DNA from 4 places in the Marinomonas vaga genome. Region 3 is predicted to be linked to each of the others. Evidence: predicted binding sites of a transcription regulator. Region 3 holds the regulator's gene; each other region holds the start of a gene.
The links. Region 3 encodes LexA, which represses DNA repair genes until DNA is damaged. Its sites were predicted from a motif close to TACTGTNTANNTANACAGTA; they were not measured.
Positions count from the first base shown of each region.

Region 1 (3,133 bases), 850 kb from region 3:
CAGCTTTTTTGACCATGACATCGGCCTTAGTATCGTAACGTATCCAAGGCAACCAATTAGGCCAATTCGCTAATTGAGTGAGAGCTAGCGGAAGTGAGCTGGTGTCTTGGTTGACCGGCAGTGTGTGCTGAATCCAGCATTTCTGCTGTGTAAAAAGGACGTATCCGCAGACAACCAGTAATATCACGATACATAAAATGATAAATACGACCACGTATTGCGCTCCTTAATGCTCACTTAGTGTGAAAGTGGCATGGTGACATTCTGTCGTTAGATTAACTTTTTGTAATGTTGGATATAAATGGAAACTGTACTGTCAGTATAGCTAATCAAGTTCAACTGTGAGGAGCGGATAAGGAAATATGAAAAAAGTATTAGTTTGGGATTGGCCCGTTCGAGTGATGCATTGGTTGATGGCGATCCTGTTTTCGGGATTGATCATTACAGGAAATATTAACGCCGATGTTATGGATTGGCACTTTTATATGGGATATGGGCTCTCTGCCGTGATAGTGGCGCGGGTGTTATATGGGTTGGTCGGGTCTAGGTTTGCACGCTTTACTCAGTTTATTTACCACCCAATAGACACTTTTAAGTATCTTAAAACGCTGCTAACGGGCAGAGGTAAGCATTATTTAGGTCATAACCCTGTTGGCGGGTTAATGGTAATAGCGCTTTTGATCGCAATGACGATTCAGTGGCTAACGGGCTTGTTTAACAGTGATGAAGTGTTTTGGTTTGGCCCTTTCTATAACTGGGGGACCGACTATATCTGGGAAATGTCTGCCAGTTTGCACCGCCAATTGCCTGATGTGTTATTGATCTTAATTGCTTTACACATCTTAGCGGTGTTGTACCACGAGGTCCGGTTTAAGGAGCGCCTTATCGGGAGCATGATTCATGGTAAAAAGCCCATCCAGAACTCAGCAGAGCACCAGCAAGAGGAAGGCGAAGCTCGTACCCCAAGAGTTGGGGTAATTATCTCCCTGTTACTTTCACTTGCGTGGTTAGCTTGGCTCTGGTCTATCCCGTTTTAAAACCTTTTTAGGGATGAAAGCGATGCGCCTAGTTAGGCTGCATCGCTTTGGTTGTAGGTTTCATCGTTATCAAAACCCTCTGATGTGACCTCATCATCGTTGTAATCAACGGAGCTGTCTTCCTCTTCATAATAGGAGTCCGCATCGGGTTCAATGACTAGATCCTCTAGCAAGGGAGCGGTGGGCTTGGTGTTATTGGTCGCCTTGGTTGTTTTTTTGGCTGCAGGCTTTCGCTTACTTCCAAGGGCTACCAGCACGTCATCTTTGTTTTCTGCCAAAAACATAGCAAGCTTCCCAAGAGTTTGTTCATCTTCAAGGGTCTTACTATCACGAAGTAGCTCTTCGAGACTTTCTGCTGTCTCAAGCAGCTTGTCGTATTGGTCGGCTTCAGCTTTGGAAGAGAAGGTCATTTTTTCAACACCATTGCGTTCTACAATATATTTGATCATTACAGGCATATCGAGCACCTCACTTAAAATACTGTATAAATATACAGCTATAAAAATTCACTTGTCCAGTATTTTGTTGGCTAATTGGCATGAGGTTGGTAAAGTTTGCGCCAGATTTAAAAGGCTGGGAGAGCTATGTCTTCGTTTGATTTTTCGCAAATTGATTTGTCGTTTTTAACTGAAAATTTTGAGTACCTTGGCACTGTTATTTGGGTCATTTTGGTGGTCGTCATTCGCCGCTATAGCAAGCACGCCTTGCGTAACAACGCCAAAATAGACGTTGACCGTAAGCGCCGTCGGCTGAATACCGTCGATAATGTCTTCAACTTGGTGTTGGTCATTGGTCTGATATTGATCTGGGCCACTGAACTGCAGAATATCGCCATTTCCATTGCGGCTTTTATGGTGGCTTTGGTGATTGCTACCAAGGAGTTCATTTCTTGTATTGTCGGGGCGCTGTTTAAGGCAAGTACACGCCCTTATCAGGTAGGGGATTGGGTTCGGATTGGCAGCTTTGAAGGGGAAGTGACGGACAGTGATTGGTTGTCAACGACCCTTTTTGAAGTGGACTTTCGTGGAGGGAGTTATGCTTACACTGGCCGCACAACGGTCGTTCCTAACAGCCAGTTGCTGACTCATTCGGTGCAAAACTTAAACTACATGCGTCGTTATGTTGAGCATACATTTTCGATTTCTAGACAGACAGATGAAGTCAATTTGTTTGAAATAAAAGAGCCTATTTTGGCAAAGATTCGCGAGTACAGTGAGCATTTTCATGAAGTCGCGATTCGTTACAACAGCTTGATTGAAAAGCGGCTGGACGTAAAGATAGCGGGACCTGAGCCAAGGGTTCGTATTAAAACAACCCCTGAAGGATTTAATATTTTCAGTGTTTCTCTTTTCTGTCCAACCCAAGAGGCTGTTGAAATAGAGCAAAAAGTCACCGAGGACTTTATGCGTATTTGGTTTGATAAAAAGCGTCAGGCAGTAGGAGGCGCAAATAATGATTAAAAAACTCATGCTCGGTTTAGGTCTTATCACTTCCGTCTTCCTAACGGGGTGTACGGATATGAGCATTACCGAGGAAGAGCTTAACCAAGAGATTGCGACCCGTTTAGAACAGGAGCAACCGGACGTTATTCAACTGACTCTAAATGATTCGACCCTAAATTTGGACTTGTTGGTAAAAAGCGCGGATGTGGATCTCACGGAACGTGATGGTGGTTTGGTATTAGTGGACATGAAAACCGACATTCGCGGTACTTTAACGGCGTTTGGCCGTGAAATGACCATGAAAACAGAACTGGATCCATCCTTTGAATCGGGTTTGCGTATCGAGGAAGATAGGGTGTATTTGGTTGGTCCAAAGTTAACCAGTATTACGGTACAAGGCTCTAATTTTGGTGATCAAGTATTGCGATCTTATCTGGGCTCTTTACATGATGAGTTTGAGGCAGCCATTGCCCGTTACTTTAATGAACACCCTGTCTATGTATTAAATCACTCGACTGTTGAAAAAGCGGCGGCAAAATTCGTGAAAGACATTGTCATTACTGAGGACAGTATCGAGTTTATGATTTTTTAGGCGACAAATTTGAGAATCACGTTAGAATAGCGCCAAATTTTTTAATGAGGAAACACCATGTC
Region 1 covers NZ_AP043903.1:188,580-191,712, reverse strand. The annotation lists gene ACZ5DR_RS00910 (GyrI-like domain-containing protein) at 1-214, opposite strand, end outside; gene ACZ5DR_RS00905 (cytochrome b/b6 domain-containing protein) at 363-1,037, shown strand; gene ACZ5DR_RS00900 (YebG family protein) at 1,070-1,495, opposite strand; gene ACZ5DR_RS00895 (mechanosensitive ion channel family protein) at 1,622-2,497, shown strand; gene ACZ5DR_RS00890 (DUF1439 domain-containing protein) at 2,490-3,071, shown strand; gene ACZ5DR_RS00885 (FKBP-type peptidyl-prolyl cis-trans isomerase) at 3,129-3,133, shown strand, end outside.
Region 1: ACZ5DR_RS00900 (YebG family protein) is a predicted target of LexA. The motif match lies at 1,516-1,535, and genes of this name have one in related genera.

Region 2 (3,133 bases), 920 kb from region 3:
TTGCGGTCAGCATTAATGCGACCCACTACTGTGTAAAAGCGCGTGGTGTGATGGATGCGAGTTCTTCGACCCAGACAACCGCTTTAGGTGGCTTGTTTAAACGCAGTGACAAAACTCGTAGTGAATTTTTGGCGAGCTAGTTGCCTAGACGTCTATAAAAAAGGGAAGCCATGGGCTTCCCTTTTTTGTTTAAGGCTAAGAGCTTGATTTAAGCCGCCACGGGTTGGCGATTTTTAGCAAACCATTGGTTGATGTACAGGGCGGAGATGATTACCGCACCGCCAATGACCAAGCGCACAATATCTGCATCTCGGTTCCAGAACACTAGATTTACCAAGATACCCGCAGGAATCAGTAGGTTGTTTGCCACAGCTAGTGCCCCCACATTGACCAAGGTGGCACCCTTGTTCCAAGCGAAATAACCTAAACCGGATGCAATCACGCCGAGGTAAACCAGAATGCCCCATTGCAATGAGGTGGTGGGAAGTTTTTCCATGTTGCCAAGGGCTAAAAAGCAAGGAACGACGACAATGAAAGCGCCGATGAAGAACCAGCCAAACAGCGTCAGCTGTGGCAATTGCGTCTGGCTGCTTTCAATCAAGCGCTTGTAGGCAACCTGACCTAAGCCAAAGCAAAGGTTTGCTCCTTGAACCATCAAGAAGCCTTGTATGAAGCCTTCATCAATACCTTGGTAGCGAATAGCTACCGCACCCGCTACGGCGATCAGAGCGCTGATGATAAAACCCACATTAAAGCGTCGTTCTAGTAAATCATTGATCAGAGTGATGTAGATAGGCGTCATCACTGTAAAAAGCAGCACTTCTGGTACCGATAGAAACAAGAATGATTGATAGTAAAAGCCATACATAGCCCCCAACTGGATTGCACCAATGGCCATCAGTTTTAGCGCAACAGGGCGAGGGGTTTGACGAAACTTGATGAAAGGTAAAAATACCAACATGGCGAGAGAAACTCGCATCAATACTGAAAACCAGGCATCCACTTGGCCAGCAAGGTAAACACCGATTAGGCTAAAGGAAAAAGCCCACAAGCCTGTTACGGCCAACAAAATCCACATAGTAACGACTCCTAAAAACAATGGCGGCATTATAGGGATTCGTATCTTATTTTGATAGTAAACTCATGGGTTAATGTTGGTTTACTAATGTGTGTTGTGTGAGTTTTGACAGTGGGTGTTAAAAATATTTAAAAATATTTCTGATAATCTCTTGACCCAAAAAATTTCATCCCTATAATGCACCACCATTCCAAGCGGGAGTGGTGGAATTGGTAGACACGCTGGATTTAGGTTCCAGTGCTTCACGGCGTGAGAGTTCGAGTCTCTCCTTCCGCACCAAATTTAAAAAAGCCGATCTATTTAGATCGGCTTTTTTTATGCCTGTCATATAAGAAACCAATCGCTAGGGCGTGTTTGAGCGTCACGAAAACCTGAACGAAAAAGCGCCCGAAGGCGCCTTTGTTATGCTTTATTCTCTGTTTCGTTTTCCAAGCTATTGCGGTGCAGTAGGTTAGGGAACAGATACATCCAGACCCCCACCACAGCAAGAGTTCCCACACCCCCAATCACTATGGCGGGAACGGTTCCAAAGAGCGCAGCGGTGGCGCCCGATTCAAATTCCCCTAACTGATTTGAACTTCCGATGAAAATTGAGTTAGCGGCACTGACCCGACCGCGCATATCATCTGGCGTTTCAAGCTGTACCAAGGTGGAACGAATCACCACACTGATCATGTCAGAGGCCCCTAGTACAAAAAGTGCGACCAGTGACAGGATCAAATGTTGTGACAAACCGAATACTATCGTCGCCACACCAAATATGGCGACGGCCCCGTACATGATCTTACCGACACTGTGTTTTAGGGGATGGCGGGCGAGGTAAATCGACATGAGTAATGCCCCCACCGCCGGCGCGCAGCGCAAGAGGCCCAATCCCCAAGGCCCAGTGTGTAAGATATCTTTCGCCACTATGGGTAGCAAGGCCGTTGCCCCACCTAGTAACACAGCAAACATGTCCATGGAAATGGAGCCAAGGATCAGCTTGTTGTTTTTAATGAACCGTAAGCCCCCCAAAAGATGGGCAAGATCCACAGGAGTCTTGTGTTTTACCACATAGTTATAGCGCAAGAAGAACATGATCAAGCATGACACAAGAAAACAAGTCATGCTGGTTAGGTAAAGAGTTGAGGCCCCCAAGAGGTAAATCAAGCCACCTAAGGCTGGCCCCACAATCACGGAGATTTCTCTCGCTGAGGCAATGGCACTCACGGCCCGCGACAAATATTGCGAGGGTACTAGGTTGGGTAAGATGGCCTGACTTGCTGGCATCTCAAACGCTCTGGCTGTTCCTAAAAGCACAGCGCAGGCGTAAATCATATTAGCCGAAAGGGTATCGGTGAGATTGCCAAAGGCAAGAATCCCCACCGTAGAAGCCATGGTTAAACGTGTACAGATACAGATAATGCGGCGGTTATAACGGTCTGCCACATGGCCGATGACCAAGGTTAATAACAGATGAGGTAAAAATTGAAACAAACCGACCAACCCTAGCGCTAATGCGCTGTTGGTAAGTTCATACATTTGCCAGCCAATTCCTACGGACAGCATTTGGAAGGCGAACGACGAGGCAATCTGCCCCACCCAAAAGTGAACAAAGTTACATTGCTTGAACAACGAGGTGTCGAGCGATGACATGGAATCCCTTAACGAAAGGTCTGGTGAAACCCAGTATGCGGTTAGTTAATTAAGTCAACTATACAAAGTTGCTGTCATAGAGGCCATAAAAAAGAGCCTCCAAAGAGGCTCTTCAGTTCGTTTTTGCTTAATTTACTGAGTGCTGGGCTTGTCTTGGGGTGATGCCAAAATGTTGATGGAAGCGACGGCTGAAATGGCTCAGGCTTTGATATCCCAGCTCAACACTGACTTCGGTTACAGACCGACGTTGTTTTAGTCGCTGTAACGCAATGGCCATGCGACGCTGGTGTTGATATTCATTAGGCGTGCAGCCTAGGTGGCGTTTGAATTCTTGGTAAAAACGGCTGCGGCTCATGCAAGACAAACGGCTAATCTGATCGATGTCTAAGGGTTGAGAAAGATTGTTTTCAATGTGGTTCA
Region 2 covers NZ_AP043903.1:2,194,287-2,197,419, forward strand. The annotation lists gene folE (GTP cyclohydrolase I FolE) at 1-140, shown strand, start outside; gene ACZ5DR_RS10315 (carboxylate/amino acid/amine transporter) at 209-1,078, opposite strand; tRNA gene ACZ5DR_RS10320 (tRNA-Leu) at 1,273-1,357, shown strand; gene ACZ5DR_RS10325 (MFS transporter) at 1,481-2,713, opposite strand; gene ACZ5DR_RS10330 (AraC family transcriptional regulator) at 2,841-3,133, opposite strand, start outside.
Region 2: ACZ5DR_RS10315 (carboxylate/amino acid/amine transporter) is a predicted target of LexA. The motif match lies at 1,173-1,192, and genes of this name have one in related genera.

Region 3 (3,133 bases):
ACGTATGTGGTAATAACCCATCCTGCCCTGGTTACGAGGTTGAGGAAGGGGTGTTTAAGCTTAAAGGTTACGATGGCCCGGTTATTGAATGTGATAAGTGTGGCTCTGAAATGCAGCTTAAAACGGGGCGTTTCGGTAAATACTTTGGCTGTACCAATGAGGCTTGTAAAAATACCCGTAAGCTTCTTAAAAATGGCGAAGTGGCACCGCCAAAAATGGACCCTGTGTCTATGCCGGATCTTCCTTGTCAAAAGGTTGAGGATCACTATGTGCTCCGTGACGGAGCAACGGGTCTGTTCTTGGCTGCGAGTCAGTTCCCTCGTAAGCGTGAGACTCGTCCGCCTTTGGTGAAAGAGCTTAAGCCTTACATGGATCAGATTGATCCTAAGTATCATTACTTTGATAAAGCTCCCCTTCAGGATGAAGAGGGAAATCCTACTGTTATTCGTTACAGTCGCAAAACGAAAGAGCAGTACATTATGACTGAAGTAGAAGGCAAGCCTACGGGCTGGAAAGCTTTCTATGTCAATGGTAAATGGGATGTTCAACCAGGGAAGAAAAAATGAGTGGATCCAGCTTAGCAAGTTCAACGAATCAACGTCTTGATGCCGCGAGGCGTCTATTGAGCCAAAGCCAGCAAGGGGAAGACAGTTGGCTTGCTTCTAGCTTTGAAAACTCTGCCTTATTTCAGCTTCGCAGTGCCCTGAATGGCTTACTTCAGGAAATTCAATCTGTGTATAGCTTGAAGGGCGAGTTGTCTGTGACAGCCATGGTCCAGCTTGCGGCGACTAAAGGTGTTATCGTGCCAGCTCTACAAGAGCTACAGCTGCTACAAGAAAATCGTCAGTCATGGCTGTCTCAGCTTTACTCTGGCTATGTGGCTGCCCTTGAGTGTACCCCGAATGTGGGTGCCGTATCGGCTAATTCTGGATCTGACCTGATTGGTAAGGGGTCAGACTCTGGTGCAGCGACAAAACACATCCTCAATTCACTGGTGGACATTGTACTGCGGTTTCGTGAAGATTCCGCAGAATATTAAGAATGAAAGATACGTATTTAGAAATTGTTGAATTAGAAAATGGAGACATTGTGCTCCGTCCTGCAAGCGAGGATGAGGACGATAAGACGCCCCTTGCAACCCTTAAAATCTCAGATGACACCAAGGCATTCTTAAAAGATCGTTATTTTGAATTGGCTAAGTGTATGTTCCATGCGGGCATTGACTACGTGTATTCAGAGGATTTCGATTCAGGAGAAGGGCATGATGCCCATGATGAAGAGTTTATGCCTCGTATTCTTCACTGATGTTCTGTGTTGTCTATCTAAAACAAAAATGGTTGCTTAAATAAAGCAACCTTTTTTGCTTTTGGGGACTAGATCCCACGTCGAATAACACCCACTGATAGACCTTCAATGACAAATTCTTCGCTTTCAAGATCAACGACTATGTCATTAAATGCTTCATTTTCGGGCTGAAGTCTGACTTCGCTGCCCTTTTGTTGGAAGCGTTTTACTGTTACTTCGTCACCGATTCGAGCGACAACAATTTGACCATTACGCACAGTGGTGGTTTTGTGCACAGCGAGTAGGTCGCCATCATAAATGCCAACATCTTTCATGCTCATGCCATTTACCGAAAGCAGGTAGTCGGCTTTAGGAGAAAACATGTCGGAGGGGACCTTGATGCGTGAATCAATATTCTCTTGTGCCAGAATAGGGTATCCTGCTGCCACTTGACCAACGATGGGTAGAGTGCCGTCTTCATCGTTTGCACTTTCGGCAGGTTGTTCAATTAAGCGAATGCCACGTGAAGCACCAGATAGCATTTCAATAGCGCCTTTTTTACTTAGGGCTTTTAAATGTTCTTCGGCTGCATTGGGTGACTTAAAGCCAAGTCGTGCTGCGATTTCAGCTCGAGTTGGCGGAAAGCCAGTTTCATTAATGAATTCGCGAATCGTCTCTAGGACATCAGACTGTCTTTTTGTTAATTTAATCATATGGCATCTGTTTGTTTATACAGTTACTGTTATTATATACAGCTAATCATCTATAGCTCAACTAATTAAATGCTTTCAGACAAGATAAAGAATCAAATTCAGCAAGCCTACCGAGATTATCTAGAGGCAAAAGGCCACAAGGCCCGTGTGGGACAGCGTCATATGATCGCGACCATTGCTCGGACCCTTGGCAATATAAAACAGGGCACCGAAGGTGAGCGGCTAGGTGAAAAGCATGTGGCTGTGGTCGAGGCTGGCACCGGTACAGGTAAGACCTTGTCTTACTGTCTTTCAACGATTCCGATTGTGAAGGATAAGGGTCTTAAGCTAATTATCTCTACTGCGACAGTTGCCTTACAGGAGCAAATCTTACATAAAGAGCTGCCAAGTCTTCTTGAGCATACGGATTATAGTTTCCGATATACCCTCGCTAAAGGTCGTGGTCGTTACCTGTGCTTAAACAACCTTGAGAGCTTTCTGGGTGCTGAAGAGCAATCCACAGAGGATATGTTCGCAGGCCTGTTTGAACAACATCTGGCGGCGGATGATGTCAATATCACCCTGTATCAGGAAATGGATGATAAGCTTCGCGACGGTGAGTGGGATGGAGACAAAGATAATTGGGAAGGCATCATTCGTGAGAATGATTGGCGTCGTCTCACCACTGATCATCAACAATGTACAAATCGTAATTGTGCTAACTTCTCCGCCTGTCCATTTTTTAAGGCCCGAGGTGAACTAGAAATTGCAGATGTCATAGTGGCTAACCATGATTTGGTGTTAGCGGATTTATCATTGGGTGGCGGTGCCATTCTTTCAGACCCCAAAGAAACCATCTATGTATTTGATGAAGGACATCATCTACCTGACAAGGCCATAGGTCACTTTAGACATGAAGTGCGTCTGCAACAAAGTATCAGTTGGCTTAAGCAGCTAGACAAAAACCTTATAAATTTCCGTCAGGAACTAACGGACGAAGTCAGTTTGTCGGGGCAGATCTTATTAAAAATCCCCCAGCAAATACAAAGCACGATCAACTTTGTACAGTACGTGCAGCAGGGGATCGCACCCTTTATCCAAGGGTTGGGATTGGACGAAGATACGCGTCAGCACCGTTTTGAATTTGGTGTTATCCC
Region 3 covers NZ_AP043903.1:3,112,153-3,115,285, reverse strand. The annotation lists gene topA (type I DNA topoisomerase) at 1-566, shown strand, start outside; gene ACZ5DR_RS14560 (DUF6586 family protein) at 563-1,039, shown strand; gene ACZ5DR_RS14555 (hypothetical protein) at 1,042-1,305, shown strand; gene lexA (transcriptional repressor LexA) at 1,374-1,997, opposite strand; gene dinG (ATP-dependent DNA helicase DinG) at 2,067-3,133, shown strand, end outside.

Region 4 (3,133 bases), 900 kb from region 3:
TACTTGGCGAACTCGCGCACCTTTGCGAGGAATTAGCTCAATAAAACGTTCAGCCTCAAGCTTTAAAATTGAAGAAAGTAAACTCTATGCCTAAAAATCCAACAATAACTGTCGTGCTTCTAAAGCAGGTTTGAGCATAACATGTAAGCCAATTAGCCTAATTTCACGGCCATTTTGGCGTTTTAACACTTCTTTTAATAACTCACGAAATGCCTGTAATTCCAATCGACCACGGGTGTATTCAATGGTGGTTAATTGAAAATCCGCGAATTTAATTTTTATGCCTTGTTTGGCAATTAACCGCTCTGGTGGCACTTTTTTTAAACGCACTTCCAGCTCAGGGAATAACCGCTGCTCGATCACAGCCCAACAATCCTCAAAAGCACTGATGTTGGCGGAGAAGGTGCGCTCCACACCGACAGATTTGCGTTCACGGTGGGGCGTTACCGCTCTAGTGTCTAAGCCATGGCTTCGATTCCACAAGGATTCGCCAAGACGACCAAAGCGACGGATCAGCTGCATATGATCGGTTTGACGAATATCGGCACACACATAAAAGCCTGCATCGTTTAACTTTTTTAAACTGACCTTGCCGACCCCTGGAATCTTCTCAAGAGGCAGAGAATCAATAATGCTTTGCATCCTATCTGGCGGGATTACAAACTGACCATCGGGTTTGTTCATGTCTGAAGCGACCTTGGCGAGAAACTTAATAGGCGCCACGCCTGCGGAGGCGGTCAGATTCAATTCATTACGGATGTCTTCTCTAATGGCTTGAGCAATTAAAGTGGCGGATCCTCTATGAAGAGTACAGTCCGTCACATCCAGATAGGCTTCATCGAGTGATAAGGGTTCAATCAGCTGGGTATAACGCTCGAAAATAGCCCGAATTTGCCGAGAAATGTCTTTGTACACCTGCATCCGCCCTGGGACGACCTTCAGGTGCGGGCAAAGCTTCCTAGCCAATCCTGTCGCCATAGCAGAGCGCACACCAAATTTACGGGCTTCATAATTGCAGGTGCTGATCACGCCCCGTTGGGTTTCACTGCCCCCAACCGCTAGGGGAATGTTGCGGTAACTGGGTTCATCACGCATTTCGACCGACGCGTAAAAAGCATCCATATCAATATGAATAATTTTTCGATCACTCACGGACGACACCCAACTAATACTGGTTAAATATACAGTCAATTACACCTTTTTAGAGGCGATAAGTCCATACTAATCTGCTCAATTCATTCGAGCCCACGCCTAGCCAATTCATTTTTTATACCGCACCAAACTAAAGCAGATGCACTTAAACACAACATTTTTAGTTTTTAAGAGGCATAATCCGTTTCAAAGTTAAACCTAATCACTAGGGCTAGCATTAATTTAATATTATTATTTTTCATAAAAAATCAGACCAATAGAAAACGTTATTAAACAACTGTTTTTAAATGACTTTTTTAAAAATTAAGTCACTCTAGTTTAGGTTTAATTCTCTTTTTAAATAACAGGTTTTCATTTAGCTTGGCACGCAAAGTGCTTTAACGTCTAAGTGTTCGTACCCTTGGAAAGTCGGACATCACAATTTAATCAAAATAGAGAGCTAGGGTTCCGACATCATGTTTGATGTGTCTGGTCCGAGAGCTTTCGACCTTGGAAGTTGCAAGGTTACACGGCGGGATAAAAGCCCGGGAGACCACATGGCGATATTGCCAAGGGTACTCCATGTGTAATTAAACAAACTGAAAAGGTGACTTCCTATGAAATTCCAAACGAAAAAAGTACCCGCTCTACTGTTTGCTCTCCTCGCTTCTTCCCAAACACTTGCTCAAGATGATTTTAAAGTCTGTTGGTCGATTTACGCTGGTTGGATGCCTTGGGCCTACGCCAATCAATCCGGCATCATTGATAAATGGGCTGACAAATACGATATCAACATTGAAGTCGTACAGATCAATGACTATGTGGAATCCATGAACCAGTACACAGCCGGTCAGTTTGACGCTTGCACCATGGCGCAAATGGATGCTTTGACCATCCCGGCCGTCGGTGGAGTAGACAGCACAGTCCTGATCGCAGGGGACTACTCTGATGGTAACGATGCCATCATTCTAATGAATAAAGACGAGTTGTCTGACATTAAAGGACAAGACGTAAACTTAGTGGAATACAGCGTTTCCCACTACTTGCTAGCCCGTGGCTTAGAAACAGTTGGAATGAGCGAACGTGATGTGCAAGTGGTTAACACCTCTGACGCCGATCTAGTTTCTGTATTTGGCTCCGGTGATGTCACAGCAACCGTTACCTGGAATCCTCTGGTCAGCGAAATTCTCTCCATGCCTAAAACCCACAGTGTGTTTGATTCTTCTATGATTCCAGGTGAAATCATCGATGGCCTGATCGTTAATACTGAGACCTTAAAAGCCAACCCAGCCTTGGGTAAAGCTTTAACAGGCGCTTGGTTTGAAATCATGGCTGAGATGTCCGGGGACAGCGACAGCGCAAAAGAAGTACGCACCTTGATGGCTGAAGCCGCTGAGACAGACCTAGCAGGCTATGACGCTCAGTTAGCGAAAACTCACATGTATTACACCCCAGCCGCAGCCCTAGAACTGGTTAATAGCCCTAAACTCGTGGACACCATGACCCATGTTGCAGAGTTTTCCTTTGAACACGGTTTATTAGGAGAAGGGGCGCCAAGTGCTGACATCGTGGGAATCGAAATGCCTGCTGGCATCTACGGTGACCCAAACAACATCAAGTTGCGTTTTGACAACACCTACATGCAAATGGCCGCAGACGGTCAACTGTAATGCTCTCAGGCGTGCTGCTCATACTTTGAGCAGCACGTTCCTAAGAACCTTCACATGAAGACGCATGTATGAAAAAACTGATTAACTATACCCCCTCCTCAGCAAACCAAGTATTGCTCGGCTTATTGCCCTTCGCATTGCTTATTGTGATTTACATGCTGAGTTCGGATGCGCGCTTGGCCATCAATCCAAGCGATAAGCTATTGCCCTCTTTCACTCAAATGGGTGACGCCATGTACCGTTTGGCGTTTGAGCCTAGCCGACGCACAGGGGAATTGGTGTTCTGGCAGGATACCCTAAGTAGCTTGCTGAGATTATTTGCAGGGGTCGGC
Region 4 covers NZ_AP043903.1:233,713-236,845, forward strand. The annotation lists gene dinB (DNA polymerase IV) at 91-1,152, opposite strand; guanidine-I (ykkC/yxkD leader) riboswitch at 1,581-1,685, shown strand; gene ACZ5DR_RS01115 (putative urea ABC transporter substrate-binding protein) at 1,749-2,801, shown strand; gene ACZ5DR_RS01120 (ABC transporter permease) at 2,870-3,133, shown strand, end outside.
Region 4: dinB (DNA polymerase IV) is a predicted target of LexA. The motif match lies at 1,170-1,189, and genes of this name have one in related genera.